DNA from 3 places in the Achromobacter sp. GQ309 genome. Region 2 is predicted to be linked to each of the others. Evidence: predicted binding sites of a transcription regulator. Region 2 holds the regulator's gene; each other region holds the start of a gene.
The links. The regulator FNR, encoded in region 2, switches genes on or off when oxygen is low (the NO sensors DNR and NnrR bind a similar motif). The targets are predictions, from matches to a motif close to TTGATNNNNATCAA.
Positions count from the first base shown of each region.

Region 1: the regulator FNR is predicted to act here: its motif matches at 9,125-9,138, upstream of adhP (alcohol dehydrogenase AdhP).
Region 3: the regulator FNR is predicted to act here: its motif matches at 3,252-3,265, upstream of AC6CIE_RS13815 (OmpW/AlkL family protein).

Region 1 is NZ_JCAXDP010000005.1:530,068-540,594, forward strand. Features, by position in the region: gene AC6CIE_RS18720 (glutathione S-transferase family protein) at 1-595, opposite strand, end outside; gene AC6CIE_RS18725 (MarR family winged helix-turn-helix transcriptional regulator) at 788-1,234, opposite strand; partial or broken gene AC6CIE_RS18730 (thiamine pyrophosphate-binding protein) at 1,406-2,998, shown strand; gene AC6CIE_RS18735 (hypothetical protein) at 3,113-3,247, shown strand; gene AC6CIE_RS18740 (FAD-binding oxidoreductase) at 3,297-4,724, opposite strand; gene AC6CIE_RS18745 (Bug family tripartite tricarboxylate transporter substrate binding protein) at 4,744-5,727, opposite strand; gene AC6CIE_RS18750 (dihydrodipicolinate synthase family protein) at 5,813-6,718, opposite strand; gene AC6CIE_RS18755 (LacI family DNA-binding transcriptional regulator) at 6,868-7,932, opposite strand; gene adhP (alcohol dehydrogenase AdhP) at 8,041-9,066, opposite strand; gene AC6CIE_RS18765 (ribbon-helix-helix domain-containing protein) at 9,266-9,652, shown strand; gene AC6CIE_RS18770 (TetR/AcrR family transcriptional regulator) at 9,734-10,321, opposite strand; gene AC6CIE_RS18775 (MFS transporter) at 10,457-10,527, shown strand, end outside.
Region 2 is NZ_JCAXDP010000001.1:525,551-536,077, forward strand. Features, by position in the region: gene AC6CIE_RS02460 (Hsp70 family protein) at 1-1,169, shown strand, start outside; gene AC6CIE_RS02465 (NUDIX domain-containing protein) at 1,255-1,842, shown strand; gene AC6CIE_RS02470 (2Fe-2S iron-sulfur cluster-binding protein) at 1,867-2,199, shown strand; gene AC6CIE_RS02475 (hypothetical protein) at 2,180-2,737, opposite strand; gene AC6CIE_RS02480 (DUF899 domain-containing protein) at 2,688-3,389, opposite strand; gene AC6CIE_RS02485 (SRPBCC family protein) at 3,469-3,918, opposite strand; gene AC6CIE_RS02490 (ArsR/SmtB family transcription factor) at 3,819-4,256, opposite strand; gene AC6CIE_RS02495 (hypothetical protein) at 4,332-5,501, opposite strand; gene fnr (fumarate/nitrate reduction transcriptional regulator Fnr) at 5,516-6,244, opposite strand; gene AC6CIE_RS02505 (gamma-glutamylcyclotransferase family protein) at 6,342-6,776, opposite strand; gene clpB (ATP-dependent chaperone ClpB) at 6,915-9,521, shown strand; gene AC6CIE_RS02515 (CehA/McbA family metallohydrolase domain-containing protein) at 9,634-10,527, opposite strand, start outside.
Region 3 is NZ_JCAXDP010000004.1:82,796-93,322, reverse strand. Features, by position in the region: gene AC6CIE_RS13825 (glutamate synthase-related protein) at 1-1,651, shown strand, start outside; gene AC6CIE_RS13820 (glutamate synthase subunit beta) at 1,660-3,126, shown strand; gene AC6CIE_RS13815 (OmpW/AlkL family protein) at 3,330-3,971, shown strand; gene AC6CIE_RS13810 (LysR family transcriptional regulator) at 4,011-4,883, opposite strand; gene AC6CIE_RS13805 (YbfB/YjiJ family MFS transporter) at 4,949-6,157, shown strand; gene AC6CIE_RS13800 (Bug family tripartite tricarboxylate transporter substrate binding protein) at 6,184-7,161, shown strand; gene AC6CIE_RS13795 (NAD(P)H-dependent flavin oxidoreductase) at 7,180-8,241, shown strand; gene AC6CIE_RS13790 (ABC transporter ATP-binding protein) at 8,615-9,451, shown strand; gene mlaE (lipid asymmetry maintenance ABC transporter permease subunit MlaE) at 9,448-10,236, shown strand; gene mlaD (outer membrane lipid asymmetry maintenance protein MlaD) at 10,249-10,527, shown strand, end outside.

The DNA of each region.
Region 1 (10,527 bases), on a different contig from region 2:
GTACCGCAGGCCGCGCAGCGATCACATCCAGCCAGCGCTGAACGTGTGAATAGGACCTGATGTCCAGGTCCAACTCGTCCCAGGTTCTCAGCCAGGTGAATGCGGCGATATCGGCGATGCTGTAGTTTTCCGACGCGATGAAGGCGGATTCGCTCAGGCGGGTATCCACGACCTGATAAAGCCGAAGCGATTGCTTCCGGTATCGCTGTATCGCCTCGGCATTGCCCGTTGTCGAGGCATGCAGAAACCACCACAGCTGCCCCAGCATCGGGCCTATGCCGCCAATCTGGAAATGCAGCCACTGCTGCACAGCAACGCTTTCGGCCTGCGTCTCGGGCTGCAGACACCCCGTTTGCGACGACAGATAGGAAAGGATGGCACCCGACTCGAAGACGGCCAGGCCGGCTTTTCGATCAACGATGGCGGGAATCTTGCCGTTCGGGTTGATCTTGAGGAACTCGGGTTGATGCTGGTCGCCCTTTTCAAGATCAAGATCGAACTGCTCATAGGTCAGTCCGGCTTCTCTGAGAAAGATGCTGACCTTCTGCCCGTTGGGGGTGTCTGCGGTGTAGAACGCGAGATCGGCCTGTGTCATGTCTATCCTTGTCGATGAATAGCATTGCAATTGCAATCGTTGCAAATGCAATCGTAGGGCACGATGCCGCGTCGTGCAAGAGGTCCATCAACAGAGGTCAGCCATGCGATCGCAGCGTCTTCGCTCGCCCGCGTTCACGCCGCAAAGACGGCAGGCGGCGTCTGCATGTCTTGAACAACTTGCCTGCCAGCTTCAGTTGCCTTGCGCGCGGGCAACGGCAGCGGCCTGGTCCAGCGCCGCGGCAAACTTGCCTTGCTCTTCGGCACTGAACTGGCTCAGAAACACTTCGGCAACGGTTCCTTCGTAGACCTTCCACATCTTCTTGCGCAGCGCGCGGCCTTCCTTCGTGATGGTGGCGAACGCGGCGCGGCCATCTTCAGCCGAGCGCGCGCGCTGGACCAGGCCCTCTTGCTCCAGGCGGTCGACCAGCCGCGTGAGGTTGTAGCGTTCGATCGCCAGCGCGTCGGCCAGTTCGTGCATCCGCCGTGTGCCGCCTGGCCCGCTTTCCAGTCCCCAAAGAACGTCGTACCAGGCATAGACGGGCAGCTTGGCCGCTGCCAGGCGGCTTTCGACCTCGCGGATCATCAAACGATGGGCGCGCACAAACGAGAACCAAAGATCCGCTCCGTCTTTCGCCATGGCAGGCTCCTTTCGAGTTTTAGTTGCATTTGCAATTCTAGCTGAACTAGAATTGCGGCCCATACGATTGCATTTGCAATTCATGGATTGAATGTTGGTGACTGCGCCACCCCCGTCTGGCTGGTCGGCCGCAGCCCCGCTTCAACCCGTCATTTTCCCTGGAGGACCGCCATGAATCACCCCCTCGCCCTGGTCGACGTCGACCCGCTGGAAACTCGAGAGTGGCTGGAAGCGCTGGAGGCTGTCACGACGGTCGAAGGCCGTTCGCGCGCTCACTACCTGATCGACCGGCTTACCGACTTCGACGCCAGCCGGCACGGTGATATGCATGGCCGCGTCACCAGCGCCTACGTCAACACCATCGGCAAAGACCGGCAGCCCGCCTATCCAGGCGACATCGGCATCGAGCAGCGCCTGAATGCCTACATCCGCTGGAATGCGATGGTCATGGTGTTGCGCGCCGGCAAGCATTCCAACGTCGGCGGACACATTGCCACCTACCAGTCCGCCGCCGTGCTCTATGACGTGGGTTTCAACCACTTCTTCCGGGGACGTACCGAGACATTCGGCGGCGACATGGTCTACATCCAGGGCCATTCCGCACCGGGCATTTACGGACGCGCCTATCTGGAGGGGCGCATCACCGAAGCGCAGCTGGACAACTTCCGCCGCGAGGCGGGACGCGATGGCCTGTCCTCTTACCCCCACCCGCGCCTGATGCCCGACTTCTGGCAGTTCCCCACCGTGTCGATGGGCCTGGGTCCGCTGACCGCCGCCTATCAGGCGCGGTTCATGCGCTATCTCGAATACCGCGGATTGCTGGAGCATCAGGGCCGCAAGGTGTGGGCTTTCCTGGGCGACGGCGAGATGGACCAGCCGGAATCGCTGGCCGCTATCTCGGTCGCAGGGCGCGAACGCCTCGACAACCTGATCTTCGTCGTCAACTGCAATCTGCAACGTCTGGACGGCCCGGTGCGGGGCAACAGCAAGATCGTGCAGGAACTCGAAGGCACCTTCAGGGCCGCAGGATGGAACGTCATCAAGGTGCTGTGGGGCAGCGGTTGGGACGATCTGCTCAAGCGCGACACGAGCGGGCTGCTGCGGCAACGCATGATGGAATGCGTGGACGGCGAATATCAGACTTTCAAGTCGCAAAGTGGCGCCTATGTGCGCGAACACTTCTTCGGCAAGTATCCCGAGCTGCTGGCGTTGGTGGCGCACCTGTCGGACGACGAGATCTGGGCGCTGACACGCGGCGGCCATGACCCGGAGAAGGTGCATGCGGCCTACGCGCAAGCCGTCAGCACGGAAGGCCGGCCCACGGTCGTTCTGGTCAAGACCGTCAAGGGATTCGGCATGGGCGAGGCTGGCGAAGGCCAGAACATCAACCACCAGTTAAAGAAGATGAGCGCAGACGCCGTGCGTGCGTTCCGTGATCGCTTTTCGCTGCCGGTGCCCGATGACCAGCTCGAAGACATGCCCTACCTGAAGCCCGCGCCCGACAGCGAAGAAGCCCGCTACTTTGCACAACGCCGGGCCGCGCTGGGCGGCTATGTTCCGTCGCGCTCCGGCAAGGTTGCGCCGCTGGCGGTGCCGCCGCTCAGCGCCTTCGCCACGCAACTGAAAGACAGTGGCGAGCGTGGAGTTTCGACCACCATGTCTTTCGTGCGCATCCTGACCACGCTGCTCAAGGACCCCAACCTGGGCAAGCTGGTGATTCCTATCGTGCCGGACGAATCGCGCACTTTCGGCATGGAAGGCCTGTAGATCATCGGCGACCAGATCCGTCCCTTCGTCACTGACCGCCGGTTCGTTACCGTTGGCACGGACGGGTTCGGCCGCTCGGACACCCGCGAATCACTGCGCACCTTCTTCGAGGTGGATCGTCATTTCATCGTGCTGGCAGCGGTCAAGGCGCTGGCTGACGAGGGCGTCGTCCCGCGCCAGAAGATCGGTGAGGTCATCAGCCGTTATGCCATCGACGTGAATAAAGTGGACCCGGCATCGATCTAGGCCAAGGCGAAGGCGACGCCACAGGGGCGCGCTTCGGTGACCGTCGACGTCAGTCCGCGGCGATCACCCGCCCCGGGTTGAACAACCCCAGCGGATCGAACAGGCGCTTGATGCTTGTCATCATCGCCATCTCGTTGGCCGGCTTGTACCGGCCGATCGAACCCACCCGCAGCTGTCCCACCCCATGCTCGGCGGAGATCGACCCGTTCATGCGCGCCACCACGTCGTACACCGCGCCCGAAACCGCCTTCTCCGAATTGCGCATGGCCTGGTAAGCCGACGCATCCGCGCCGGGCGGCGTCGACACGTTGTAGTGCAGGTTGCCGTCGCCCACATGGCCGAACACGAAGATGCGGGCATTGGGCAACACGCCATGCACCGCCGTCTGCGCGGCGTCGATGAATTCTCCGATGCGCGAGATCGGCAGCGAAATGTCGTGCTTGATGTTCTCGCCGTCGATGGATTGCGCTTCGGGCAGGTGATGCCGGATCTGCCAGAACGAGGCCGACTGCGCCAGGGTCGACGCAATGGCCGCATCCGTGACGATGCCCGCCTCGAAGGCCGCTTCCATCAGCGCTTCGAACCGCTCCGTGGCATGGGCTGCGCTTTCGGCGTCGCTGGATTCCAGCAACACATAATACGGCGCCTTGGCGGGCACGGGGCTGCGCGCGCCGGGCGTGTGTTGCAGCACCAGCTCTACGGCCGGACCGCTGATCAGTTCAAAGGCCGTCAGGCTGGCCGACAGATACGACTGCGCCAGCGACAGCAGTTGCACCGCGCTCTGCGGGTCCGGCACGGCGGCAAAGGCCGTCATCTGCGCGGCGGGGCGCGGATACAGCTTGACGGTGGCGGCTGTGATGATGCCCAGTGTGCCCTCCGCGCCGATGAAAAGCTGCTTCAGGTCGTACCCGGTGTTGTCCTTGCGAAGCCCGCGCAGTCCGTTCCAGATCTGCCCGTCGGGCGTCACCACTTCCAGGCCCAGGCACAGGTCCCGCGCATTGCCATAGCGCAGCACCTGAATCCCGCCGGCGTTGGTGGCCAGGTTGCCGCCCAGCGTGCAGCTTCCTTCCGCGCCCAGGCTCAACGGAAACAGCCGGTCCGCCTGCGCAGCAGCCTCCTGCACGTTGGCCAGCACGGCGCCCGATTGCGCGGTCAACGTGTTGTTGTAGCGGTCCACGTCCAGGATGGCGCTCATGCGGGCCAGCGACAACACGATGCTGTGACCGCCGCCGTCCGGCACGCTGCCGCCGACCAGGCCTGTGTTGCCCCCTTGCGGATAGATGGCGACGCGGCGCTCCCGGCACCAATTCACCAGCTTGGCCACGTCCTCGGTGCTGTCGGGCTGCGCCAGCGCCAAGGTGCGGCCCGTCCACCGCTTGCGGTAGTCGGTCAGGTGCGGCGCCAGGGCGTCGGCGTCGTCCAGCACGCGCCCCTGAAAAGCGGCGCGTAAAGAGGCTTTGATGTCTTCGTCAGGCATGGCCGGCTCGTTTGTCGCGTCAGTTGGCGGAAGCGCCGGCGGCTTGCACCACGGCTTTCCATTTCTCGATCTCGGTGCCGATGAAGGCGTTGAATTCCGCCGGACCCTTGACGGTAGGCACCGCGCCCAGCTCGATCACGCGCTTCTGCATATCGGGGTCGGCCATGGCCTTCTCGATGGCCTGATCGATGCGGTTCACGATGGGCGCCGGCGTGCCTGCGGGGGCCAGCACGCCAAACCACGAACCCGCCTCGAAATCGGGCACGCCGGCCTCGGCCATGGTGGGCACGTCGGGCAGATTGGTGCTGCGTTCCGCGCTGGTCACGGCCAACGCGCGCAGCGTGCCGTTCTTGATGAAAGGCAGCGAGGTCGGCAGGTTGTCGAACATCAGGTGCACCTGTCCGCCGACCAGATCCGTCACGGCCGCGGCGCTGCCCTTGTACGGCACGTGCACCATGTCGACACCCGTGCGGCTCTTGAACATTTCGCCCGACAGATGGATCGAGCTGCCCGCGCCGCTGGACGCAAAGCTCAGCTTGCCCGGATTCTTCTTGCCATACTCGATCAGTTCCTGCACCGACTTCACGGGCAGGCTGGCCGTCACGGCCAGCACGTTCGGCACGGACGCCACCAGCGTGATCGGCGCAAAATCCGCCGGCTTGAACCGGATGTCCTTGTAGATGGCGTAGTTGATGGCCTGCGTGCCCACCGTGCCCATCAACAGCGTGTAGCCGTCGGCATCGGCGCGCGCCACGAAGTCCGCGGCAATGTTGCCCGCCGCGCCCGGACGGTTTTCCACCACGACGGGTTGACCCACCGCTTTCTCGATGTGCGGCGCAATCAGCCGGGCCACCACGTCGGTGTTTCCGCCCGCCGAAAACGGGATGACCATGCGGATGGGTTTGGTCGGCCAGTTATCCGCCGCGCTCGCGCCCGCCGACGCCGCCAGTGCGACCAGACCCGCGCACGCGTAGGCAATGCTCTGCTTGGTGCTCTTGAACATGTTGTCTCCTTGCTTATGGTTTTTGATGTTCGGTACTGCAGTGCATCCCGAAACGCCGCGGGAACACGGCGCTCGGGAAATTCGGTCAACCCGCTTCGGCGAGCGTGCGCTTCAGGCGTTCAAGCAGCAGATCGATCTCGGCATGGTCGGTCGCGTCCAGCTTCGGACCCGGCCGGCGCATGCCCGCATGCTTGATCGCGCCGCGGCGCTTCATGATCTCCTTGCGGACGGCGACGCCCCACTGGCTCTGGTTCTCGTAGCTCAGCAACGGCAGGTAGCGGTCGAACACCGCGTGGGCTTCGTCGACACGGCCCGCCGTATGCAGCGCATAGACCTGTGACAGCATCTCGGGATGCGAGAACCCGGCCATCGGCCCATCAATGCCGCGGCCCATTTCCAGCGGCAGGAACATCGCGTTGTTGCCGGTCAGGATGGCGACGCGGCGGCCGGGCAGGGCGCGCAGCTTGGTGATCTTGGTGATGCTGGGCAGGTCCTCTTCCTTGACCGCCTGGATTTGCGGGTGACGCTCGATCAACTGGCCAATCACCGGCACCGACATCCAGGTGCCTGTCGAAAACGGAAAGTCCTGCAGCACCGTCGGCACATTGCCGATACGGTCGAACACGGCCTCGAAGTAGGACAACACTTCCTGCTCGGTGCGCAACCCGCCTGGTGGCGCGATCATGACGCCCGCGGCGCCCGCGTCCATCACCTGACCGGTCAGCTCGGCCATCTGGGCCACGCTGCTGTTGCTGACGCCCACCACGACCGGCTTGTTCCTGGCGCGCGCGATGAATCTCGACGCCACCGCCAGCGATTCCGCCGGCGTGAGCTTGTTGGACTCGCCGGCAACGCCCAGCACGGTCAGGCCATTGGCGCCGTGTGAAAAATAGAAGTCGGTCAGCGAGTCGACGCTCTCCAGGTCGATGGCGCCGTTCTCCTGAAAGGGCGTCTGCGCAACGATGTAAACGCCACGGGCTTGGTCAAGCATGTTGTCTCCTGATCTTGGTATAAATATCGGAAAATATTAGCGCTAATATTTTATTAGCGCTAATATTTTTGATAGGGAGATTCCCCAGGAAATGCGATGTTTCCGCTCAGAACGAGGCGCGGTTCAGCGTGGGCAGGACAGGGAAAGCGTCAGGCGCTCTGACGCCGCATCAACGTGAATCCCACATCGACCCGCAACCCCGCATTGGCGTGACCATCCAGGCGGTCGATGATGGCGCGCGCGGCCTGCTCGCCGATCAGCGAGCCGTCGATGCGCACGGTCGTCAGCGGCGGGGTGGTGGCCGCCGCATAAGCCTGATCGCCGAATCCCACGACGGCCAGGTCACCCGGCACCTGCCTGCCCAGCGCTGCGGCTTCCAGCAATACGCCCATGGCAATCATGTCGGTGCTGCACACCACGGCATCGGCATCGGGCTCGCGCGCCAGCAGTTCGGCCAGCCCGCTGCGGCCCGCGCCCATCGTGGCGGGGGCGGGGATCAGCACATGCGGCGTGTCTGCGTCCGCGTCGATCAAACGCAACTCGCGCGCCGCCGCCGTGAAGCCCTGCAACCGGCGTCCCGCACGCGGATCATTCCCGATGACGGCCACGGGCCGCCGCCTTCCGGTTTCAGATAGAAACTGCGCCACGCATGCGCCCGCCGCCTCGTGCGAAAAGCCGATCAGCATGTCGACCGGATCGTCATTCCAATCCCAGGCTTCCACGACGGGAATGCGCGCCGCGCGCAACTGCGTCCTGCCGGTCGGGGTCAGCACCGTGCGCATCATGACCACGCCGTCGGGCCGCCGGCCCAGGATCGCTTGCAGGGCGGACACTTCCAGTTCGGGGTCGTATCCGCTTTCGGTCAGCATCATCTGATAGCCGTGGCGGCTGAGGTGCAGGCTGAGCGTCTGCAGCGCCTCCAGAAACACAGGGCTGCCCAGCGTGGGCACCGTCACCGCCACCAGACGGCTGCGGCCGCTGGCCAGGCCGCCGGCAACCAGGTCCTGCACGTACCCGGTCTGGGCGATGGCGTCGTGGATGAGCTTGACGGTGCGTTCAGGTACGTTCTCGGGGGCGTTCAGCACCCGCGACACCGTGTGCATCGACATGCCCGCCACGCGCGCGACGTCCGCAATGGTCACCCGGCCAGACCCGCGCCGAGGCGCGCGGCTGGTGGCAGGCTTGCTGCGACGCTCAGTGGGAGGAGGGGACATGCGGCCTCTCTGGGATCAGGGTAGGCCGGATTGTACCGAGCCGCCGCCACGAAAAAGCGCCCGCTGCGACACATGCCGCAGCGGACACTTTTGGGGCGCGCGCAGGTATCAGGCGAAGTCGAGCACGATGCGGCCTTCGATCTGGCCCTGCTTCATGCGGTCGAACACGCTGTTGATGTTGTCCAGGCGTTCGGTGGCGACGGTGGCGTGGACCTTGCCCTCTTCGGCAAACTGCAGCGACTCCTGCAGATCCAGCCGCGATCCCACGATGGAGCCCCGCACGGTGACGCCGTTAAGCACCATGTCGAAGATCGACAGCGGGAAATCCCCCGGCGGCAACCCGTTCAGCGAAATCGTGCCACCCCGGCGCACCATGCCCAGCGCCTGCTCAAAGGCCTTGGGCGACACCGCGGTGATCAGCGCGCCATGCGCACCGCCGATCTCCCGCTTCAGGTAAGCAGCCGGATCCGTGGTCAGCGCATTGACGGTGACTTCCGCTCCCAGCCGGCGCGCGAAGTCCAACTTGGCGTCGTCGATGTCCACCGCGGCCACGTTCAGGCCCATTGCCTTGGCGTACTGCACCGCCATGTGGCCCAAGCCGCCAATCCCCGAAATGACCACCCAGTTGCCAGGCCGGGTGTCCGTCATTTTCAGGCCCTTGTACACGGTGACGCCGGCACACAGCACCGGGGCCACATCGACGAAGCCGACGCTCTTGGGCAGCAGGCCCACGTAATCGGCTGCCGCCAGCGCGTACTCGGCGAAACCGCCGTTGACGGAGTAGCCCGTGTTCTGCTGCGATTCGCACAGGGTTTCCCAGCCGCCCAGGCAGTGCTCGCAATGGCCGCAGGCGGAATACAGCCACGGGATCCCGACGCGGTCGCCTTCCTTGACGTGCGTGACACCGGCGCCCGCGGCGACGACGTAGCCGACGCCCTCGTGGCCGGGAATGAAAGGGGGATTGGGTTTGACGGGCCAGTCGCCTTCGACGGCGTGCAGGTCCGTGTGACAGACACCGCAGGCTTCGATCTTTACCAGGAGTTCGCCCGGACCCGGGCGCGGCACGGCGACTTCCTCGACTACCAGCGGTTGGCCAAACGCGCGTGCGACTGCTGCCTTCATGGTCTTGTTCATCACTACCTCCGAAGTCTGATCAGTTTCACTATGCTCGGCCGCTTGCGCGGCTAAAACCATGATGTACATCAATCAGCGCGGGAAGGTACAACTCGTCACCGAGTCGGGGGCCGTATTGCGGCCGGCGCGGCAATCGTCGTACAGTCGTTCGCAGGCGCGCCGTTCCCGGCAGCGTGTCGCCGATGCCCAGGAGCCGTCCATGTGTGAAATCTTCATCCGCGCCACCGAGCACTCCTACGCCTGCGAAACCCGATCGTTGCGCCTGCACGGCGTGGCGACCAGCCTTCGGCTCGAGCACCTGTTTTGGCAGGTGCTGGAAGAAATCGCCGGCCGCGACGGCATGCGGGTCACGCAACTGATCGAACGCCTGTACGACGAACTGGTCGAGTACCGCGGCGAGGCCGCCAACTTCACCTCGTTCCTGCGCGTATGCTGCCTGCGGTATCAGTTGCTGCAGGCCGAAGGCCGCATCCCCCGGGATGCCCGCGTGCCGATTCAATCGCTCAATGCCCAAGCCGTCCTGGAAGGGCTGCCGCCGTCGCTGTGCGATGCCCAACCCGTTCCCGCGAAGCGCCGCGCGGCATGACGACATAGCGCGCGCTGACTTGGCGAGCAGGCGTCGCGCCATGCTCGCCCGCGGCCGCAACAGGTCCCGCGTTCGTGGTGCCTACCGTGTCGCCAACAGTCCGCGCAGCAATAGCTCCAATGCCGCGCTGCCCCGCGCCAGCCGCGCACTGCCATCTTCGCCGTCGGCAATCCAGAACGCGGCTTCGGCCAGACTGCCGTAAACCAGCGAAGCGAGCGCCTGCGCATCCGCGTCGGCCACAATCCCCTGCTGGATGAGGTTGTCGATCAGGCGCTGCATAGACGCCACGCAATGGCGTTGGGATTCCGGGGATGCGCCACCCAGCACCGCCGTGGCGTCGCGCAGCACGATGCGCTGGATCTCGGGCTCCAGCGCCATTTCCAGGTAGGCATGGCAGCGTTTGCGAAAGCCTTCCCATGCGTCGTCGGAGCGGTCCGAGATCGTCTGAAGGCGCGCATCCATCTCGGCGTCGATCTGCGCCACGACCGCCGACAGCAATCCCTTCTTGTCGCCGAAGTGGTGGTATAGCGCGCCACGGGTCAGTCCCGCCTGCGCAGTGAGGTCGTCCATCGAAGTGGCGGCATAGCCGTGCGCCGCAAAGCACTGTCTGGCCGTTGCGAGCAGCGTGGCGCGGGTTTCTTCCATCTCGGCGCGCGTGCGGCGAACCATTTCTCTCTCCTTACATACGACGCGTATGATTATTTACAAACAGTCCGTATGAATATACGATCTTATTCATACGGACTGTTTGTATTGTCGCTGGCCGGCCGTGCAGCGGCAAGCCGATACCTGCTGGAGAGATGAATGACCAACCCTTATGGCGACCTTTTCGCCGCCCGCGGCACGCGGGGCTTTGCCTTGGCGGGCCTCGTGGC
Region 2 (10,527 bases):
CGCTGGAGGACGGCAAGACCACCTTGCCGTCGGCCATCTTCTTTCACGACGAGGACGCCGAGGTCAGCTATGGCCGCGCGGCCATCTCCGACTACCTGGCGGGCTACGACGGGCGCCTGATGCGTTCGATGAAGAGCCTCTTGGGCAGCTCGCTCATCGACGGCTCGACGGAAGTGCAGGGCCGTTCCATCCCTTTCCGTGTCCTGCTGACGCGCTTCATCGCTGAATTGAAGGCGCGCGCCGAGACCGCCGCCGGGCGCGGCTTCACCCGTGCCGTGCTGGGCCGTCCGGTGTTTTTCGTGGACGATCATCCCGCGTCCGACAAGACGGCGCAGGACACGCTGGAAGAGATCGCGCGCAACGTCGGGTTTACCGACATCGAGTTCCAGTTCGAGCCGATGGCCGCCGCTTTCCACTATGAGTCGCAGATCAGCCGCGAGGAACTGGTGCTGGTGATCGACATCGGCGGGGGGACGTCGGACTTTTCGCTGATCCGGCTGGGGCCGGACCGCGCGGCCAAGCCGGACCGCCGCGACGACATCCTGGCCTACGGCGGCGTGCATATCGGCGGGGTGGATTTTGACAAGCAATTGAGCCTGGCGCACGTGATGCCGCTGCTGGGCCTGGGCAGCCAGTTGCGCAGCGGCAAGGACGTGCCGTCGACGCAATACGGCAACCTGGCCTGCTGGCACACCATCAACCAGGCCTACACGCGCAAGGCAGCCGAGCATTTTGCCTATATCCGCGCCGAGGCCGGCGACCGCCAGAAGATCGATCTGCTGCTGAACCTGGTGAAGGAGCGTGCGGGCCACTGGGTGGCGGTGCAGGTGGAAGAAGCCAAGATCGCGCTGTCCGAGGCGCCCGCCGCGCGCATCGACTTGTCGCGCATCGCGCCGGATCTGGGTGTCGAGGTGACGCGCCCATCGTTCGACGCGAGCGTGGGACGCTTGATCGACAAGGTCGAGACCACGGTGGGCCAGTTGCTGCGCGATGCGGGCGTGTCGACGGCGGACGTGGATACCGTGTTCTTCACGGGCGGCTCAAGCCGTGTGCCGCGCCTGCGCGAAAGCGTGTCCCGGCTGGTGCCCGAGGCGCGCAGCGTGGAAGGCGACCTGTTCGGCAGCATCGGCGCGGGTCTTGCGCTGGATGCCGCGCGCAAGTTCGGCTGACCGGCCGCCTGCGGGGCGGTGGTAAGCTGCCAGGCGTGCCGGCAACGGCTCGCCGCCCCTCTCAGTTTCCGATCCAGACGTCCTCATGACCCGACCCGCCGATACCCATCTCGTCGAAACGCTCCTCGAAAGCGAGGCCCCGTATGACGGCAGCTTCCTGAAGATCCGCCGCGATACCGTCAGCCTGCCCAACGGCCATACCGGTATCCGCGAGTACGTGGTGCACCCGGGGGCGGTGGTGGTGATTCCGCTGCTCGACGATGGCCGGGTGCTGCTCGAGCGACAGTTCCGATATCCCATCGGCCGCGTGATGACGGAATTTCCTGCGGGCAAGCTGGATCCGGGCGAGGATCCGCTGGTGTGCGCCAAGCGGGAACTGCTGGAGGAGACGGGCTATACCGCCGGCCAATGGGCCCATGCGGGCGCCCTGCACCTGGCCATCGCCTATTCCACTGAAATCATTCACATCTTCTTTGCGCGCGGCCTGCGGGCAGGCGAGCGCCAGCTCGACCAGGACGAATTTCTGGATGTCATCAGCAAGCATCCCGAGGAGCTGCTGGCGGCGTGCAGCCAAGGCGAGGTCACCGACGCCAAGACGCTGACCTGCGTACTGTGGATGCAGAACGTGCTGTCCGGCGCCTGGAAGCTGGACTGGCAGGACAACGTCGCCTGAGCGGCGGCGGGCAGCCTGACGACGATGTGCTCGCACCCGGTTCTCGTCCAGCCCTTGGGCCTGCGCTTTGACGCGCCGGCCGGCACGTGCGTGCTGTTGGCGGCGCAGGCCGCGGGCATCAAGCTGCCCAGTTCGTGCCGCAATGGCACCTGCCGCGCCTGCATGTGCCTGATGCTGGACGGATCGATCGTGTACGGCATCGAATGGCCCGGCCTGTCGCGCGACGAAAAGGAAGAGGGCTGGATCCTGCCGTGCGTGGCCCAGGCGACGTCGGCGCTGGAAATCCAGGCCCCCGGCGCTGCGTTGATCGAGACGGCGCCGCCCGCGGTTCGCCCGCTTACCGGCGCCAGGCGCTGACCGCGGCGACCGGCAACAGGGTCGCAGCCATGCCTGCGGCCATTCCTGCCGCCATGCCCAGCACCATTCCCCAAAACGGCGCAGCGCCCAGCGCCTGCGCTGTCTGAACGCCCAGGCGCGCGCCCAGCACCATACCGATCGCCATGAGGACCAGGCAGAGCACCCGGCTTGCCAGCGGCGGTTCGCCGGCTTGCAGCCGCAGCCAGAGCCATCGGATACGAGGCATTCGGGACCAAGGCAATTGAACCCAGGGCCATCGAGTCCCGGACAGCTGAGACCAGGGCAGCAGCGCCGCCAGCGCCATCGCGGCCGAGCTGGCCGGCATCAGCACGACGTGCCGCCATGCCAGTTGCGCCAGCGTTCCCGGCGCACCGCACTCGCTGGCCAACAGCGCGGCGGGCGTGCGCCACGTGTCCACAATCAGTCCGGCGCCCATGGCCGCCAGGCACACCAGCCACAGGCCAGCCATGCCGGCCGTGGCCTGCGGCCTAGCGGTGGTCGTGGCAGGCTTGGCGCGGGGTGTCGCCGTATCGGTCATGGTGGCGCACCCAGTCGCGAACATCGAAATACGGGCCGTTTTCGTTGCGGCCCAGCGGCGCGATGTCGAGGTAGTTGTAGGCCCCCGCCAGGCGCTCCACGCCGCGTTCGAAGGCCGAGTAGGTGTGAAAGATTTCGCCGTCGGGATCACGGAAGAACGCGCTGGTCCCTGGACGTTCCTCGACGGCGCCATCCGCCTGCGGCACGGACGCTTCGAAGTCGAAATTGAAGTCGCTGCCCGCTGACGAGTACCAGTCAAACTGCCAGCCCATGCGGGCCTGGAAGGCGGCCAGCCGGGCATACGGCGCGCGCGAGACCGCCACCACCGTCACGTCGTGGTGCCGCAGGTGCATGAGCGCGCTGTCCAGGTGATCGGCTAGGAGCGAGCAGCCCACGCACCCGTCCTCCCAGTCCGGACTGAACATGAAGTGATAGACGATGAGCTGGCGCCTGCCGTGGAACAGGGCATCCAGGCCTTGCATGCCGTGCGCGCCCTCAAAGGTGTATGGCTTGTCCACTCGCACCCACGGCAGCGCCATGCGGTCGCGGGCCAGGGCGTCCGAGGCGTGGGTCAGTTCCTTTTCGCGCCGCAACAGCGCCTCGCGGGCAACGGTCCATTGGGGGCGGGATACGACGGGATGATCGGTTTGCATCGTGCGTCTCCTTTGCGTGCCGGGCGCTTGGACCCGGGGGTCAAGTTCGGATCCGGCGGACAGGTCCGGGGCGCCAGGTTCAGGCCTTGCCGGCCAGGTGGTCCGCCAGCCGGTCCATGGCGCCGGACCAGCCATTCTCGTGGCCGTCGCGGGTGGCTTCGTCGACGAACGGTGTCTGCAGGAAGGCAAGCTCGGTGCCCCCGTGTGCCGAGGTGAAGTCCAGCGTGATCAGTGAGGTTTCCTGCGGCGTGTCGCGCCATGCCCAGGTGAACACCAGACGGCGATGCAGCGCGACTTCCTGGTAGCGGCCGCTGGCGTAGTGTTCCCCGCCGTCTGCGGTGATGAAGCCGACTTCATAGGCGCCGCCCACGCGCACATCGGTTTCGGCCAGCAACACGCGTTGCGTGCCTGCCGGGCCGAACCAGCGCATCAGCGCTTGCGGGTCGGTCCAGGCTCGCCAGACGCGTTCGACGGGGGCGTCGAAGCGGCGCTGGAGCCGCAGCTCGAGGGGGGAGATTCGGTTTTCCATGGGTGGATTTCCTCTTCGTGATAGAGATATCGCGCCAGCGAATCCAGTTGGCCGGTCCAGAACCTTTCGTACCGTGCCAGCCAGCCGGCGGCGGCGCGCATGGGTTCGGGAGACAGCGTGCAGCGCACGACCCGCCCGTCCTTGGCGCGCGCGATGAGGCCGGCCTCTTCCAGCACCCGCAGGTGTTTCATAAAGGCGGGCAGGGATATGGCGTGGGGTCGGGCCAGGGTGCTGACCGAGGCCGAGCCCTGTTCCAGGTCCGCCAGCACCCGGCGGCGCGTGCCATCCGCCAGCGCGGAGAAGATGGCATCGAGACCATCATCATTTAACTTAACCATAAGGTTAAGTTTTAGGTCTGCCACAAGCGCGTGTCAAGCGCGATGGCTTCGGACTTTCCCTAGGGGTGAAGCGCGTTACTTGCCGCGCGGCTTGATGATGTCGCAGGCCGCGGCGGTGTTGCTGGCCGGGGCGTCGCCGCCCAGCAGCGCTCGCACGCCGCAGACCGAGCCGAACATGCGCTTGCCGTCGTGGCCCACGCCGCCGACTTCGAAGGCGCTGTGACGCAGGGGGACGGGCTTGGAGCCTCGGGCGGCCAGCACGTGCTCGTACTGGACGTAGCCCGTGCCGCGCGCCAGCCGGGTGGCGCCCTGGGCTTCGGCGCCGCAGGCTTTGTCCAGCAGCCGGTGCTCGGGGTTGTTGTCCGCGCCGCCCAGCAGGTAGACCACATCGCGCGCCGCGTAGCGCACGAAGAGGCGGGAATCGTCGGATTCGCCGGCGTAGGCGGGCAGCTTGTCCGTGCCGTACTTGTACTGGTTGTAGGTGGGGCAGATGCCGCGCTCGTAGGGCGCGTAGCCCTTGCCGTCGGCGCGTGGCCTTTCGTTGGTCAGGTACAGGTAGGAAGAGGGGTTGGCGACCACGTACCGCAGGGTCAGGCCGTCGCGTCGCAACACCCCGTCCACGTTGTTCAGCACCGCATACCGGTGCACCAACTGCGCGCCGGCCGAATGGCCGGCAAGCACCAGGCCGGCGAGCGACGGCAGGCGCTTGCGGTCGTCCAGGCTGCGCAGCAGGTCGTCCAAAACCTGGAACGAGGTGACGGGGGCGGGCCGGCCCGTGGCCTGGACGCTTTCCTGGCCGTCTTCCCAGCTGGCCTTGCGCCAGGCGGCCATGCCCGCGAAGCCCGAGTCGATCGAGCCGGAAAACCGCGGGGCCAGCACCAGCGTGTCGCCGGCGCGCGCCGGGTCGGCGGCGACCAGCGCGGCGGCGGTTTCGTAGTAGTTGTCGGCGTCGCGCTTGACGCCGTGGATGACGATGAGCACTTGCTTGATGCCGCGCAGGTCGTCCTTGGCCAGATCCCGGTTGGCGTAGACCGGCATCTTGTACCGGTTTCCGGGGCGGCCCAGTTCAACCGCCTGCCAGCGCAGCGGCGCCGCGCGCTTGGGCACGGGCGTGGCTTCGTCGTAGTCGTAGGGGTCGGGCAGCGGCGTCTGCGCATGCGCAGCGCCGCAAGCCAGCAGGGTGGCCAGGGCGAGCGAGGCCGCCAGCGCCGTGCGGGTCAGGGATGTGGCAGGCGCGCGGCGCATGGCGCGGCGACCGCTCAGCAGCTTTCGAGTCCCAGCAGTTGCTTGAGCGCGGGCAGGTCCAGGATGCGGACTTCGCGCTGGTTGATCTTGATGAGGCCGTCGCGGGCAAAGCGCGAGAACAGACGGCTGACCGTTTCCAGCGTCAGGCCCAGATAGTTGCCGATTTCTTCGCGGCTCATGCGCAGCACGAACTCGGTGGACGAGTAGCCCAGCGACGCATAGCGCTGCGAGAGGTTCAACAGAAATGCGGCCAGGCGCTGTTCCGACCGCATGGAGCCCAGCGACGCCAGCATCTGGTGCGAGCGGGTGATCTCGCGGCTCATGAGGCGGCGGAATTGCTGTTGCAGCGACGGCAGGTGCGACGCGACGCGATCGACTTCGTTCAGGCGGATGACGCAGACCTCGGAATCTTCGAGGGCCACGGCGGCCGACACGTGCTTGCCATCCAGCATGCCGTCCATGCCGACGATCTCGCCGGGCAGATGGAAGCCGGTGATCTGGATCTGGCCGGTGGCGTCTTCAAGTTGCGTTTTCAAGCTGCCGAAGCGCACGCCGTAGACGGCGTCGAGCGGATGATCCAGCGAAAAGAGCGTCTTGCCTTTTTCCACGCGGACGCGCTCTTTGACCAGTTCGTCCAGCTTTTCGACTTCGGCGGCTGCCATGCCCACGGGAACGCAGACGTGACCCAGCATGCACGTGGAACAGTGGGCGGCATCAGGGGCAATGGGGACCCGTTTTTGCATACGATGACCTTTAGAGTGCCCATTGCACGGCGGGCGCCGGAACGGGTGTGAAGCACGAGACAGGCGTCTATTGTAGTCCGTTGTTACTACGGGTGTCTTACCGGGCGTCCTGCTTTGTTCTGGAAAGGCGATGAGCAATCCAGTCTTCCCCGGTGATATCGACCGCCGCGGCCCGAAACGCGGGGTCGATCGGATAGTACTCGCAGGGCAGCAGACTGGTCGGGCCGGCGCCTTCCAGACTGGCGGTAACCGTGCGGCGCACGAAGCAGCAGGGCTTGCCGGGCTGATATTCCTCGATCTCGTCCATCAGGGCGATCAACGCCGGTTCCACCTGGAAAACGTCGCCGCGCACGCGCCGGCCGTCCTGCACGGGGATGAGCCCGGGCCAGTCGCCAAAATCGACCAGCATGCCGGGCACGCTGGCCGCGCCGACGTGGCTGGCGGCCGGCAAACCGCGCGCTGCGGCCGCCCGGGCGAGGTCGTTGATTTCGCCGGCCCGTAGGGTGCCGTACACAAAAACGTATATGCTCATTGCTCTGTTTGCTGGTGCACGTCGAAGAAGACCATGAGAGGCGCCGGGTGTTGAAATTGTCTCACCCGGCCACATATTCAGGTTATCGAGCCAGCCGGCACGGATCGGTCAGGCTCCCCACAAGCCAATACGACCATTATGCGATTCGACAAACTGACGACCAAGTTTCAACAAGCGTTGGCAGACGCCCAAAGTCTGGCCGCCCGCAACGACCACCCCTACATCGAACCTGTCCACGTGCTGTCCGCCCTGTTGTCGGATTCCGACAGCGGCGCGGGCAGTTTGCTGGCGCGTGCCGGTGTGGCGGTCAACCGACTGGGCCCGGCCCTGGAGTCCGCCCTGAAGGGCTTGCCGCAGGTGCAGGGCGAAGACAACGTGCAGGTGGGCCGCGACCTGCAGGGCGTGCTGACCCGTACCGACAAGGAAGCCTCCCGCCGCGGTGACACCTATATCGCCAGCGAACTCTTCCTGCTCGCGCTGGCCGACGACAAGGGTGAAGCCGGCCGCATTCTGCGCGACGCGGGCCTGCAGAAAAAGGCCCTGGAAGCGGCGATCGACGCCGTGCGCGGCGGCGAGAACGTGTCGGGCGCCGAAGGCGAAGCCAACCGCGAGGCCCTTTCCAAGTACACGCTGGACCTGACCGAGCGAGCCCGCCAGGGCAAGCTGGATCCGGTCATCGGCCGCGACGACGAAATCCGCCGCACCATCCAGATCCTGCAGCGCCGGACCAAGAACAATCCCGTGCTGATCGGCGAACCCGGCGTCGGCAAGACCGCCATCGTCGAAGGCCTGGCGCAGCGCATCGTCAACGACGAAGTGCCCGAGACCCTGCGCGGCAAGCGCGTGCTGTCGCTGGACCTGGCGGCGCTGCTGGCGGGCGCCAAGTTCCGCGGCGAGTTCGAAGAGCGCCTGAAGGCCGTGCTGAAAGAGCTGGGCCAGGACGACGGCCGCAACATCGTGTTCATCGACGAGCTGCACACCATGGTGGGTGCGGGCAAGGCCGAAGGCGCGATGGATGCGGGCAACATGCTCAAGCCGGCGCTCGCGCGCGGCGAGCTGCATTGCATCGGCGCCACCACGCTGGACGAATACCGCAAGTACATCGAGAAGGACGCGGCGCTTGAGCGGCGCTTCCAGAAGGTGCTGGTCGACGAACCCGACGTGGAATCCACCATCGCCATCCTGCGCGGCTTGCAGGAGCGCTACGAAATCCACCACGGCGTCGAGATCACCGACCCGGCCATCGTCGCGGCCGCCGAGCTGTCGCATCGCTACATCACCGACCGCTTCCTGCCCGACAAGGCCATCGACCTGATCGACGAAGCCGGCGCGCGCATCCGCATGGAAATCGACTCCAAGCCGGAAGTGATGGACAAGCTGGACCGCCGCATCATCCAGCTCAAGATCGAGCGCGAGGCCGTCAAGAAGGAAACGGACGACGCCTCCAAGCGCCGCCTGGGCGTCATCGAGGACGAGCTGCAAAAGCTGCAGCGCGAGTACAACGACTTCGAGGAAATCTGGAAGGCCGAGAAGGCCGCGGTGCAAGGCACGCAAGCCATCAAGGAAGAGATCGACAGCGTCCGCGCCGAAATGGCGGAACTGCAGCGCAAGGGCCAATTCGACAAGCTGGCCGAGCTGCAATACGGCAAGCTGCCGGATCTTGAGGCACGTCTGAAGGCCGCCGAGGTGGGCGCTGCCGAGGCCGCCGAAAACGCCGAAGGCGACGAATTGCGTCCGCGCCTCTTGCGCACGCGTGTCGGCGCCGAGGAAATCGCCGAAGTCGTGTCGCGCGCCACCGGCATTCCGGTGTCGAAGATGATGCAGGGCGAACGCGAAAAGCTGCTGCACATGGAAGAGTTCCTGCACAAGCGCGTGGTGGGTCAGGACGAGGCCGTGCGCCTCGTGTCCGACGCCATCCGCCGTTCGCGTGCGGGGCTGGCGGATCCGGCGCGGCCGTATGGCTCGTTCCTGTTCCTGGGCCCCACCGGCGTGGGCAAGACCGAGCTGACGCGCGCGCTGGCTGAGTTCCTGTTCGACTCTGAAGAGCACATGATCCGCATCGACATGAGCGAGTTCATGGAGAAGCATTCGGTGGCGCGGCTGATCGGCGCGCCGCCCGGATACGTGGGCTACGAAGAGGGCGGCTATCTGACCGAGGCCGTGCGGCGCAAGCCCTACAGCGTGGTGCTGCTCGATGAAGTCGAAAAGGCGCATCCGGACGTGTTCAACGTGCTGCTGCAAGTGCTGGACGACGGCCGCCTGACCGATGGCCAGGGCCGCACCGTCGATTTCCGCAACACGGTGATCGTCATGACGTCGAACCTGGGTTCGCACCATATCCAGACGCTGGCTGGCCAGCCGTACGACGTGGTCAAGGAAGTGGTGTGGGATGAACTGAAGCAGACGCTGCGGCCTGAATTCCTGAACCGCATCGACGAAGTGGTGGTGTTCCATGGCCTGGAAGCGCAGCACATCGAGTCCATCGCCCGCATCCAGCTTCGCCGTCTGGGCGAGCGCCTGGAAAAGCAGGAGATGCGGCTGGAAGTGACGGAACCGGCCCTGGCCGAACTGGCCCGCTCCGGCTTCGATCCGGTGTTTGGCGCGCGCCCCTTGAAGCGTGCGATCCAGCAGCAGATCGAGAACCCGGTGGCGCGTCTGATCCTGGAAGGCAGGTTCGGTCCGCGCGACGTGGTCCCGGTGGATTGGCAGGATGGCCAGTTCGTCTTCACCCGCACGTTGCAGTGATCGCGCTGCAATAAGCAGAATGCCCGGCGCGTAGCCGGGCATTTTTTTGTCTGCGCCGTAGCGCCGACGCGCCGCCGCGCCGAACAGATCGGCGCGGCGCTGGGCAATCACATCACTTCGCGACCGTCACGAACACCGGGTTCGAATAGAACCACAGGTCGTTGTAGTTGCGGGCGTTGATGGCGTTGAAGCGCGCCGCGTTGTCGGCAAAATCGACCTTCGCATCCGGCAGCGGTTCGCCCGCTGCGGTTTCGCCTGCCACGTCCACGCCAAGATTGGTGCCGCGCAGGCGCAGGTACTGGCTCTTGTCGGCTTTGATCGTGGTCGTGATGACGTTGTAGCCATCTTCGTCCACCTTCCAGTCGGCCTTGGTGAAGCGGGCCAGTACGCGCGTCGTGGGGTTGGTGTCGGCGTCGTATTCCGGGGTGCCGGGTGCGGCGCGTTCGGTCACGTCGCCGACGATCAGGTCCACGTGGTTGACGGTGGGCTTGACGTAGGTGGGGTTGCCGCTTTCGATCGGGTACTCGTAGTTGTTGCGCTCGGGGCTGCGGAAGCGGATCGTGACCTCGACGGTTTCACCCTTGGCCGCCTGCAGTTCGCCGCCCATGTGCACGGCGCCGGCCGCGCCCTTGGCCTGGAAGTCCAGCGCGTCGATCAGGTCGCCGAAGACACCGAACATGCGGCCGCTTTTCAGGCCCGTGACCACGGCCGCCATGTCGTCGCCGTCCTTCCAGACGTACGTCTTCGAGTATTCGCCGGGCGCGTAGCCGCTGCTGTACAGACCCTGGCTCGTGCGGAAGTGGTAGTCCGAATCGGCCACGTTCCAGATGCGTCGGCCTTCGCCCAGCAGCGCGTCCCACGTGCCGCCCAGGTGCGCGACCAGGTAATCGGCGCCGCCATAGGTGCGGTTGGGCAGGAAGGCGTTGGTGTAGGCGGTGGCGTAGCCGCCACGGTCCGGCTCCATCTGGTTGCCGACCATGCCTTCGATCGCGAAGAAGACGCTCGG
Region 3 (10,527 bases), on a different contig from region 2:
CGCCAAGCTGCGCTACTCGGTGCCCGGCGTGGGCCTCATCTCGCCCCCGCCGCACCATGACATCTACTCGATCGAAGATCTGGCGCAGCTGATCCACGACCTGAAGAACGTCAATTCCAAGTCCTCGATCTCGGTCAAGCTGGTGTCCGAAGTCGGCGTGGGCACGGTGGCCGCGGGCGTGGCCAAGGCCAAGGCCGACCACGTCGTGATCGCCGGCCATGACGGCGGCACGGGCGCGTCACCGGTGTCGTCCATCAAGCACGTGGGCACGCCCTGGGAACTGGGCCTGGCCGAAACGCAGCAGACGCTGGTGCTGAACCGCCTGCGCAGCCGCATCCGCGTGCAGGCCGACGGCCAGATGAAGACCGGCCGCGACGTCGTCATCGGCGCGCTGCTGGGCGCCGACGAATTCGGCTTCGCGACCGCGCCGCTGGTCGTCGAAGGCTGCATCATGATGCGCAAGTGCCACCTGAACACCTGCCCGGTGGGCGTGGCCACGCAGGATCCTGCGCTGCGCAAGAAGTTCCAGGGCAAGCCCGAGCACGTCGTGAACTTCTTCTTCTTCATCGCCGAAGAAGTCCGTGAAATCATGGCCCAACTGGGCATCCGCAAGTTCGACGACCTGATCGGCCGCGCCGATCTGCTGGACATGCGTTCGGGCGTTGAGCACTGGAAGGCACAAGGGCTGGACTTCACCCGCGTGTTCCACCAGACGGTGTCCGATGCCGAAGTGCACCAGACCGAAGAGCAGGATCACGGTCTGGCCGGCGCGCTGGATCACCTGCTGATCGAGCGCAGCAAGCCCGCGCTGGAGCGTGGCGAGAAGGTGTCGTTCATCGTGCCGGTGCGCAACCGCAACCGCACGATCGGCGCGATGCTGTCCGGCGCCGTGGCCTCGCGCTACGGCCATGACGGCCTGCCCGACGACACCATCCACATCCAGTGCAACGGCACCGCCGGCCAGAGCTTCGGCGCGTTCCTGGCGCACGGCATCACGATGGATCTGGTGGGCGAAGGCAACGACTACGTGGGCAAGGGCCTGTCCGGCGGCCGCATCATCGTGCGCTCGCCCAACGACTTCCGCGGCTTCGGCCCCGACCACATCATTGCCGGCAACACCGTGCTGTACGGCGCGCTGGCAGGCGAGGCGTTCTTCAACGGCGTGGCGGGCGAGCGTTTCGCGGTGCGCAACTCGGGCGCAGCCACCGTCGTGGAAGGCACCGGCGATCACGGCTGCGAATACATGACCGGCGGCACCGTCGTCGTGCTGGGTTCCACCGGCCGCAACTTCGCGGCGGGCATGTCCGGCGGCGTGGCGTACGTCTGGGATCCGGACCGCACGCTCAAGCACCGTGTGAACCTGTCGATGGTGGAACTGGAATCGGTGGTGCCGCACGCCGAGCAGCAGTCGCTGAACAACATCGACATCTGGCACAGCGCGCAGCGCGGTGGCGAACGCGAGACGGACGAGTCCATCCTGCGCCGCCTGGTGGAAGATCACTTCCGCTACACCGGCAGCTACCGTGCCCGCGAAATCCTGGGCGACTGGGAAGCCTCGCGCGGCAAATTCGTGAAGATCATGCCGACGGACTACCGCCGCGCATTGGGTGAAATGTGGCGTGCAGCCAACCCGCAACAACTGGCTGCGTGAGGGATACCATGGGAAAGATCACTGGATTTATGGAATTTCAGCGTCTGCAGGAGGCCTCCGAGGCCCCGCAGAAGCGGCTGAAGAACTGGCGCGAATTCGTCCTGCACCTGACGGACGATCAGGCCAAGCAGCAGGCGGCGCGCTGCATGGACTGCGGCATCCCGTTCTGCAACAACGGCTGCCCGGTCAACAACATCATCCCGGACTGGAATGACCTGGTGTACAAGCAGGACTGGCGCCGCGCGCTGGACGTCCTGCACTCCACCAACAACTTCCCGGAGTTCACGGGCCGCATCTGCCCGGCGCCTTGCGAAGCCGCCTGTACCTTGAACATCAACAGCGACGCCGTGGGCATCAAGTCCATCGAGCACGCGATCATCGACAAGGGTTGGGCCGAAGGCTGGGTCGCGCCGCAAGTGCCGGCGCGCAAGACGGGCAAGAAGGTCGCCGTCGTGGGCTCGGGCCCCGCCGGCATGGCATGCGCGCAGCAACTGGCGCGCGCCGGCCACTCCGTGACCCTGTTCGAAAAGAGCGATCGCATCGGCGGCCTGCTGCGCTACGGCATCCCCGACTTCAAGCTCGAAAAGCACCAGATCGACCGCCGCATCTCGCAGATGGAAGCCGAGGGCGTGGAATTCGCGCCGTCGACCTACGTCGGCGATCCGAAGGATCCCGTTGCCGATGGCCTGACGGTGCGCACGCCGAAATCGCTGATGGCCGAATTCGACGCCGTCGTGATGAGCGGTGGCTCGGAAACGCCGCGCGATCTGCCGGTGCCGGGCCGCGAGCTCGACGGCGTGTACTTCGCCATGGACTTCCTGCGTCAGCAGAACAAGGCCGTGGCGGGCGACCGCCTCACCAACCAGACGCTGGCCAAGGGCAAGCACGTGGTGGTGATCGGCGGCGGCGATACGGGTTCCGACTGCGTCGGCACCAGCAACCGCCACGGCGCCGCATCGGTCACGCAGTTCGAACTGATGCCCCAGCCGCCCGAGTCCGAAAACAAGGCCATGACGTGGCCGTACTGGCCGCTGAAGATGCGCACGTCGTCCTCGCACGAGGAAGGCTGCGACCGCGACTGGTCGGTGACCACCAAGCTGCTCAAGGGCGCCAACGGCAAGGTCGAGAAGCTGGTCGGCGCGCGCGTCGAATGGTTCAAGGACGACGCCACCGGCCAGATGAAGATGCGCGAAGTCGAAGGCTCGGAGTTCGAGATCAAGGCGGATCTGGTGCTGCTGGCCATGGGCTTCGTGTCGCCGGTGCAGAACGTGCTGGACGCGTTCGGCGTGGATCGCGATGGCCGCGGCAATGTGCGCGCCAACACCGACGACTACCGCACCAATGTGGAAAAGGTCTTCACCGCCGGCGACATGCGCCGCGGCCAGTCGCTGGTCGTGTGGGCCATCCGCGAAGGCCGCCAGTGTGCGCGCTCGGTCGACGCCTACCTGATGGGAAGCAGTGAATTGCCGCGTTGATCGTATTGCGACATATCAACGCCGCCGGTTGCCTCGCGCACCGGCGGCGTTTTTTTTGCCCTTGCGTTGCGGTTAACCGCAGTTGTTGCGACATAACCACTTTCTGAAAACGGTCTTTTCACGAATTGACACACGTCAAGAACGGGGACGGGGCGGTCTGAGAACCTGTCGTCTCACCCCACACGGAAAGATCGGAGAAGAAAATGTTTTCGCTGAACGGGCGTATCCGCGCCACCGCCATTGCCGGTTTGATCGCTGCCGGCGCCTTTGCCGCTCCCGCCCACGCCCACGAAGCGGGCGACGTGCTGTTCCGCGTCGGCGTCACGCAAGTCCGCCCCTCGCAAAACAATGGCACCGTGCTCGACGGCAGCGTCAAGCTGGACGTGAACAACAACGTGCGCCCCAGCTTCACCCTGGCCTACATGGCCACCCGCAACATCGGTATCGAACTGCTGGGCGCCTGGCCCTTCCAGCATGACGTCAGCGGCAGCGGCGGCCTGGGCAAGATCGGCTCCTCCAAGCAACTGCCCCCCACGCTCAGCCTGCAATGGCACATCCTGCCCGACAGCATGATCCAGCCGTACATCGGCGTCGGCATCAACTACACCCACTTCTTCGACACCAAGGCCGAGGGCGCGCTCAAGGGCTCGAACCTGAAGCTGGGCGATTCCTGGGGCGTGGCCGCGCAACTGGGCGCGGACATCAAGATCAATGATCGCTGGTTCATGAACGCCGACATCCGCTACATCGACATCAAGTCGAAGGTGACGCTGGATGGCGAACGCGTCGGCACCGCGCGCATCGATCCGTGGGTGGCCACGGTGGGCGTTGGTTACCGCTTCTGATCGCTGGCCTGACGATGCGCGCGGCCCCGCGCGCATCGCTCAATTCTGCGGCGGCGCAAGCCGGCTGCGCAGCGCCTGCAATGCCGGCGTGTCGTCGTCGGCGCGCCAGATCAGCTGGGTAAGCGCCTGCCCATGGGACCCGGACAACGCACCCACGCGCACCGAATGCTCCGCCCCCAGCACCGCCAGCACGGACCGCGGCACGATCGCCACCCCGGTTCCCGCTGCCACACACGCCACGATGGCGTGATACGACGCAAACTCCATCACCTTGCCGGGCGCAATGCCCTCCTGGTTCAACCACGACTCCAGGATGCGCCGGTATGAGCAGCCCGCCGCAAAGGCGATGACGCTGCGGTTGCCCAGGTCTTTCGGACTGCCGATCGGATCCCACGCCAACGGCGAGATCAGCGCCAATTCCTCCCTGAATGCATCCATCGCCGCCAGTCCCTCTGCGGGGAAGGGTTGCGCCACGAAGGCAGCCTCGATCTCGTAATTACGCACCTTCGCGGCCAATGCGCCCGAGGTGCCGGTGACCAGCTCGATCCGCACCTGCGGCCAGGCCGCGTGATAGGCCGCCAGGATGGGGGGCAGGCGGGCGGCGGCCGTGCTCTCCATGGTGCCGATGCGCAGCACGCCCTGCAGGGCGCCTTCCCGGACGGCCGCCTGCGCCTCATCGGACAGGCGCAGCAGGCGGTCGGCGTAGGACAGCAGCACGCGGCCCTGATCCGACAGCACCAGTCGGCGGTTCTGCCGCCGAAAGAGCGGTGTTCCCAGCGAGGATTCCAGCTGCTTCAGGCGCGTCGACACATTGGACTGCACCCGGTTCAGATGCGCGGCGGCGCGCGCCACGCCACCCTGATCCGCCACGGTCTTGAAGATTTGCAGCGCGTCGAGATCCAAGTTTCTCATTTTGGGAACTCACGTTCTTAATAATTCACTATTCAAGATATAAGTACAGCCGTAGAGTAGGCTCCATGTCAACGCCTGCTTACCCTTCCCCCCGCCCCTCGGCCAGCGCTACAAGCCTGGCCTGGCCCGCGGCGCTTGCGCTGGCGGCGGCCATGGGCATCGGCCGCTTCGCCTTCACGCCGGTATGGCCGCTGATGGCGCAGGAGTCCGGCCTGTCGCTGACACAGGGCGGCTGGATGGCGTCGGCCAACTACGCGGGCTATCTGTTGGGCGCACTGGCGGCGATCGTCTGGCCGGTGCGACGGCTGCGCGTCACGCTGGCGGCCAGCCTGGCCGCCGTGGCCGCGCTGACCCTGGCCATGCCAATGTTGAACAGCGTGGCGGGCTGGTCGGTGCTGCGGCTGGCGGCCGGCTATGCCAGCGCCAATGCCTTCATCTGCGTCGTCGCATGGCGGCCGGTGCCCGCCGGCGACCCGCGCGAGGCCGCGGCTTCGGCGGTGACGTATGCCGGCGTGGGCGCGGGCATTGCGCTGACGGGATTGGCCTGTCTGGCCTTGATGGCCTCGCACGCGAGCGCCGGCGTGACCTGGACCGCGCTGGGCGGCCTGGCGCTGGCGTTGTCCGTGGCGGCGTGGCCCGGACTCAGCCGGCAATCGCCTCCCGTGCGACGGACGGCTGCCGACGCGCCGCAAACCCGCCTGCCGCGCGGCATCGCCGCGCTGTCGCTGCACTACGGTGTCTTCGGGGTCGGCTACATCATTCCCGCCACCTTTTTGCCGGCCATGGCCAAAGAGATCTTTCCCGACCCGGCGATCTTCGGCTGGGCCTGGCCGCTTTTTGGTATGGCGGCGGCGCTGTCGTGCCTGCTGGTCCCGCGGCTGGCGCGCGGCCGAGACGACCGGCAGGTGTGGCGCGGAGCGCAGGCGCTGATGGCGGCCGGCATGCTGACCGTGGCGCTGTGGCACCACATCGCCGCCGTGATCCTGGCAGCGCTGCTGGTCGGCGGCACCTTCATGGTGATCACGCAGGCGGGCATGCTGACCGCGCGCCGCCTGTCCGGCCCGGCGGCGCCGCGGGCGGCGGCCATCATGACGGCGGCGTTTGCGGCGGGGCAGATTCTGGGGCCGTTGCTGGCCTCGTGGGCGGCGCGCTGGGGCGCCGGCCTGCCGCAGGTGCTGGCGGCGTCGGCCTGGGGGCTGGGAAAAGTCACGACAGACGGCAATGGCGCTGGGCATAATGCCATCGGCCCTTCGGGCCAACCACACAGCAATTAGAAAGCAGGTAACGAGGAGTCCCCAGCATGAAAGCACTACGCCCCCTGATCGCCGCCCTGGCCGCCACCGCCGCCTTTGGCGGCGCTGCCCAAGCGCAGACCGGCGAATGGCCCGCCAAACCCGTGACCATGATCGTGCCCTACGCGCCGGGCGGCTTTGCCGACACCCGCGTGCGCCTCTTGGCCCGCAAGCTGGGCGAATCGCTGGGCCAGCCCATCGTTGTCGAAAACAAGGCGGGCGCAGGCGGCGTGGTCGGCACCAACCTCATCGCCAAGGCGGCCCCGGACGGCTACACGATCGGCACGGGCAACCTGGCCCCGATGGCGGTCAACCCGTCGCTGATGAAGGAAATGCCCTACAACCCGCAAAAGGATCTGGCCCCGATCATCCTGATCGAGAACAGCCCGCTGGTCCTGAGCGTGAACAACGAACTGCCGGTCAAGACGCTGGCCGACCTGATCGCACTGGCCAAGAAGGAACCGGGCAAGCTGACCTTCGGCTCGTCCGGCGTGGGCGGTGCGCACCACTTGTCGGGCGAGATGTTCCGCGAGCAGGCCAACATCGACATCGTCCACGTGCCCTACAAGGGCGGCAGCCTGGCTGCGACCGATCTCATGGGCGGCCACATCGCGATGATGTTCGAAATGGGCTATTCCGCGCTGCCCGCCATTCAGGGCAAGAAGATCCACCCGATCGCCGTCACGTCCGCCAAGCGCCTGGACGTGCTGCCGGACGTGCCCACCATGGCCGAATCCGGCCTGCCGGGCTTCGAGTCCTACAACTGGCAGGGCATCGTGGCGCCCGCCGGTACGCCCGCGCCGATCATCGCCAAGCTCAATGCCGAATTCAACCGCATCCTGAAGGACCCGGATGTGCAGAAGGCCATTGCCGACACTGGCAGCCAGGCCGGCGGCGGCACGCCCGAAGAATTCGCCGCCTTCATCAAAACCGAAAGCGACAAGTGGGCGCACGTCATCAAGGCTGGAAACATCCAGCTCCAATAACCTCCCAGGAGTTTTCCCATGGCTACCCCTTTGATTGAACTGCTCAAGCTGACCCATCCCATCATCCAGGCGCCCATGGCGGGCGGCGCCACCACGGTGGACATGGTGGCGGAGGCATCGAAGGCGGGCGCCCTGGGATCGCTCGGCGGGGCGTACATGACGCCCGAACAGATCGAGGCGGCGGCCGAAGGGGTCCGCGCCCGCACGGATCGCCCGTTCGCCATCAACCTGTTCGCATCCGTGCCGCCAGAGCCCATGCAGGGCGATGCGAGCCGGATGCTGGCCCTGATGGCGCGCTATCACGAGCAACTTGGTCTGCCGGCGCCCGAGGCCCCCGGCCCGCAGGCCGATCCGCTGCCGGGCCAGCTCGAGGCCGTGCTGCGCATCCGGCCCGCCGTCCTCAGCTTCACCTTCGGCCGCCTGCCGGCCGAGGCGCTGGCCCGCTGCCGCGAACTCGGCATCCTGACCGTGGGCACGGCCACGACCGTCCGCGAGGCGCAAGCGCTGGAGCAGGACGGCGTTGACGCCATCGTGGCGCAGGGCGCGGAGGCGGGCGGCCACCGCGGCACGTTCCTCGACACGTTCGAGGCGTCCATGATCGGCACCATGGCGCTGGTCCCGCAGGTGGCGGACGCCGTCTCGGTACCGGTCATCGCGTCGGGCGGCATCATGGACGGGCGCGGCATCGCGGCCGCCCTGGCGCTGGGCGCCGACTTCGCCCAAATGGGGACGGCCTTCCTCACCACGGAAGAATCCGGCATCAGCGACGCCTACAAGGCGGTTGTGGCGGCCTCCCGCGCCGAACAATCCCGGATCACCCGCGGCTTCTCCGGCCGCCCGGCGCGCGGCATCGCCAATGCCTTCATGCGTGATGTGGACGCGATCGGCGGCGACATCCTGCCTTACCCGCTGCAGAACGCCCTGACCCGGCCCATGCGCACGGCGGGCGGCAAGAGCGGCAACATCAATGTCCTGTCCCTGTGGGCCGGTCAGGGCGCACCGCTGGCACGGCGGGAGTCGACAGCGGAACTGATCCAGCGGCTGGCCCGGGAAACGGTGGCGGCGCAGGCGCGACGTTGAGTGCTGGCGGCGGTCTGTCCGGAATGGGTGTCTGACACCCATGTAGGAGCCGCGTGTGCCGGGCCAGTGCCTCAAGGGTGTCAGACACCCATGGAGCATCGGCAAACGCCATCAGCACCGAAACGGCGACGACCCGATTGTTCCTGAAGCCGAAAACACTGTTCCACGGGCGGCCGCTCCAATTGTGATTACACAGCGTCGGGCTACAATGGCGCCTCGCCGCCGGGAGCGAACGCTTACGCTTGCCCCGGTATCTGAGTAACAGGGCGCTTCCCGACGCAGTCTGTCTTGCCCGCGCCGGCCAGGTCCTCGGTCCCGCGTGTCGACAGGACAGCAGGGCAAGCTCCGCCGCCGAAACTCCCTTTCGTTGCCCATGCCCGCTCAAACCAGCAGCACCCCGGAATTCGCCCTGCGCCTGGAAGGTGTGGCGCTTGGCTACGGTGATTTCACCGTCTTGCGCGATATTTCCATGGACGTCCGGGCGGGCCAGGTGGTGGCAGTCATGGGCGGCTCCGGTTCCGGCAAGACCACGCTCCTGCGTGCGGCCACCGGCCAGATCACCGCCCAGCAGGGCCGCGTGCTGGCATTCGGCCAGGATATCGGCGCCGCCTCCCGCGCCGAAGTGCAATCCCTGCGCAAGCGCATGGGCGTGCTGTTCCAGCAGGGCGCGCTGTTCACCGACCTGAACGTCTTTGAGAACGTGGCGTTTCCGCTGCGCGAGCACACGCGCATCAGCGAGGCCGAAGTCACCGACCGCGTGCTCGACAAGCTGGATGCCGTCGGCCTGCGCGCCGCCGCGCACCTGAAGGTCTCCGAAATATCCGGCGGCATGGCGCGGCGCGTGGCACTGGCCCGCGCCGTGGTGCTTGAGCCGGAACTCATCCTGTACGACGAACCCTTCGCGGGGCTGGACCCGATCTCGCTGGGCATCACCGCCCGCCTGATCCGCAGCCTTGCCGACCGGCTGGGCTGCGCCTCGGTGCTGATCACCCACGACGTGCAGGAATCCTTTGCCATCGCGGACCAGGTCTATCTGGTGGGCCGCGGCCAACTGGCTGCCGCCGGCACGCCGCAGATGCTGGCCGCCTCGCCGGACCCCTACGTCCAGCAATTCCTCAAGGGCCAGCCGGACGGTCCGGTCGCGTTCCAGTATCCCGAAACGCCCGCCTTCCAGAAATGGCTGTCGCAACAGAAAGGGCGCAAAGCATGAGCGCTTCCAATAACGCCGTCGCCGTACTGGGCCACTGGGTGCGCTCCCGCGTCGCCGGCATCGGCTACTTCACCCGCTTCTTCGGCGCCATGCTGGCGCGCAGCGGCATCGCGCTGTCGCGGCCGCGCCTGGTGTCGCAACAGGTCCACTTCATCGGCAATTATTCGCTGCTGATCATTGCCGTCTCCGGCATGTTCGTGGGCTTCGTGCTGGGTCTGCAGGGTTATTACACGCTGAACCGCTACGGCTCCGAAGAGGCATTGGGCTTGCTGGTGGCCCTGTCGCTGGTGCGCGAACTGGGTCCGGTGGTCACTGCGCTGCTCTTTGCAGGGCGCGCCGGCACCTCGCTCACCGCCGAGATCGGGCTGATGAAAGCGGGCGAACAGCTGTCGGCCATGGAAGTCATGGCCGTCGACCCGATCCGCCGCGTGCTCGTGCCGCGCCTGTGGGGCGGCATCATCGCCATGCCCATCCTGGCGGCCGTGTTCTCCATGGTGGGCATCCTGGGCGGCTGGGTCGTGGGCGTGCTGCTCATCGGTGTGGACGCAGGCGCCTTCTGGTCGCAGATGCAGAACGGCGTCGATGTATGGAAAGACGTCGCCAACGGCGCCATCAAGAGCGTCGTCTTCGGCGTCACGGTGACGCTGGTGGCGCTTTATGAAGGCTGGCAGGCCAAGCCCACTCCCGAAGGCGTTGCCCGCGCCACCACGCGCACCGTGGTCGTGGGCTCCTTGGCGGTTCTCGGGCTGGACTTCCTGCTCACCGCCTTGATGTTTGGAAATTGATACGGATCGATCATGTCACGCGAAAAAACCGACTTCTGGGTAGGCCTGTTTGTATTGCTGGGCGCGATCGCGCTTGGGTTCCTGGCGTTGCGCGCCGGCAACTTGAGCACGTTTTCCTTTGCCCCGACCTATACCGTGACCGCCAACTTCGATAACGTAGGCGGCCTCAAGGTGCGCGCGCCGGTCAAGAGCGCCGGCGTGGTGGTGGGCCGGGTCACGGGCATTTCCTTCGACGACAAGACCTTCCAGGCGATTGTGTCGGTCGATCTGGAGACGGCCTACCAGTTCCCC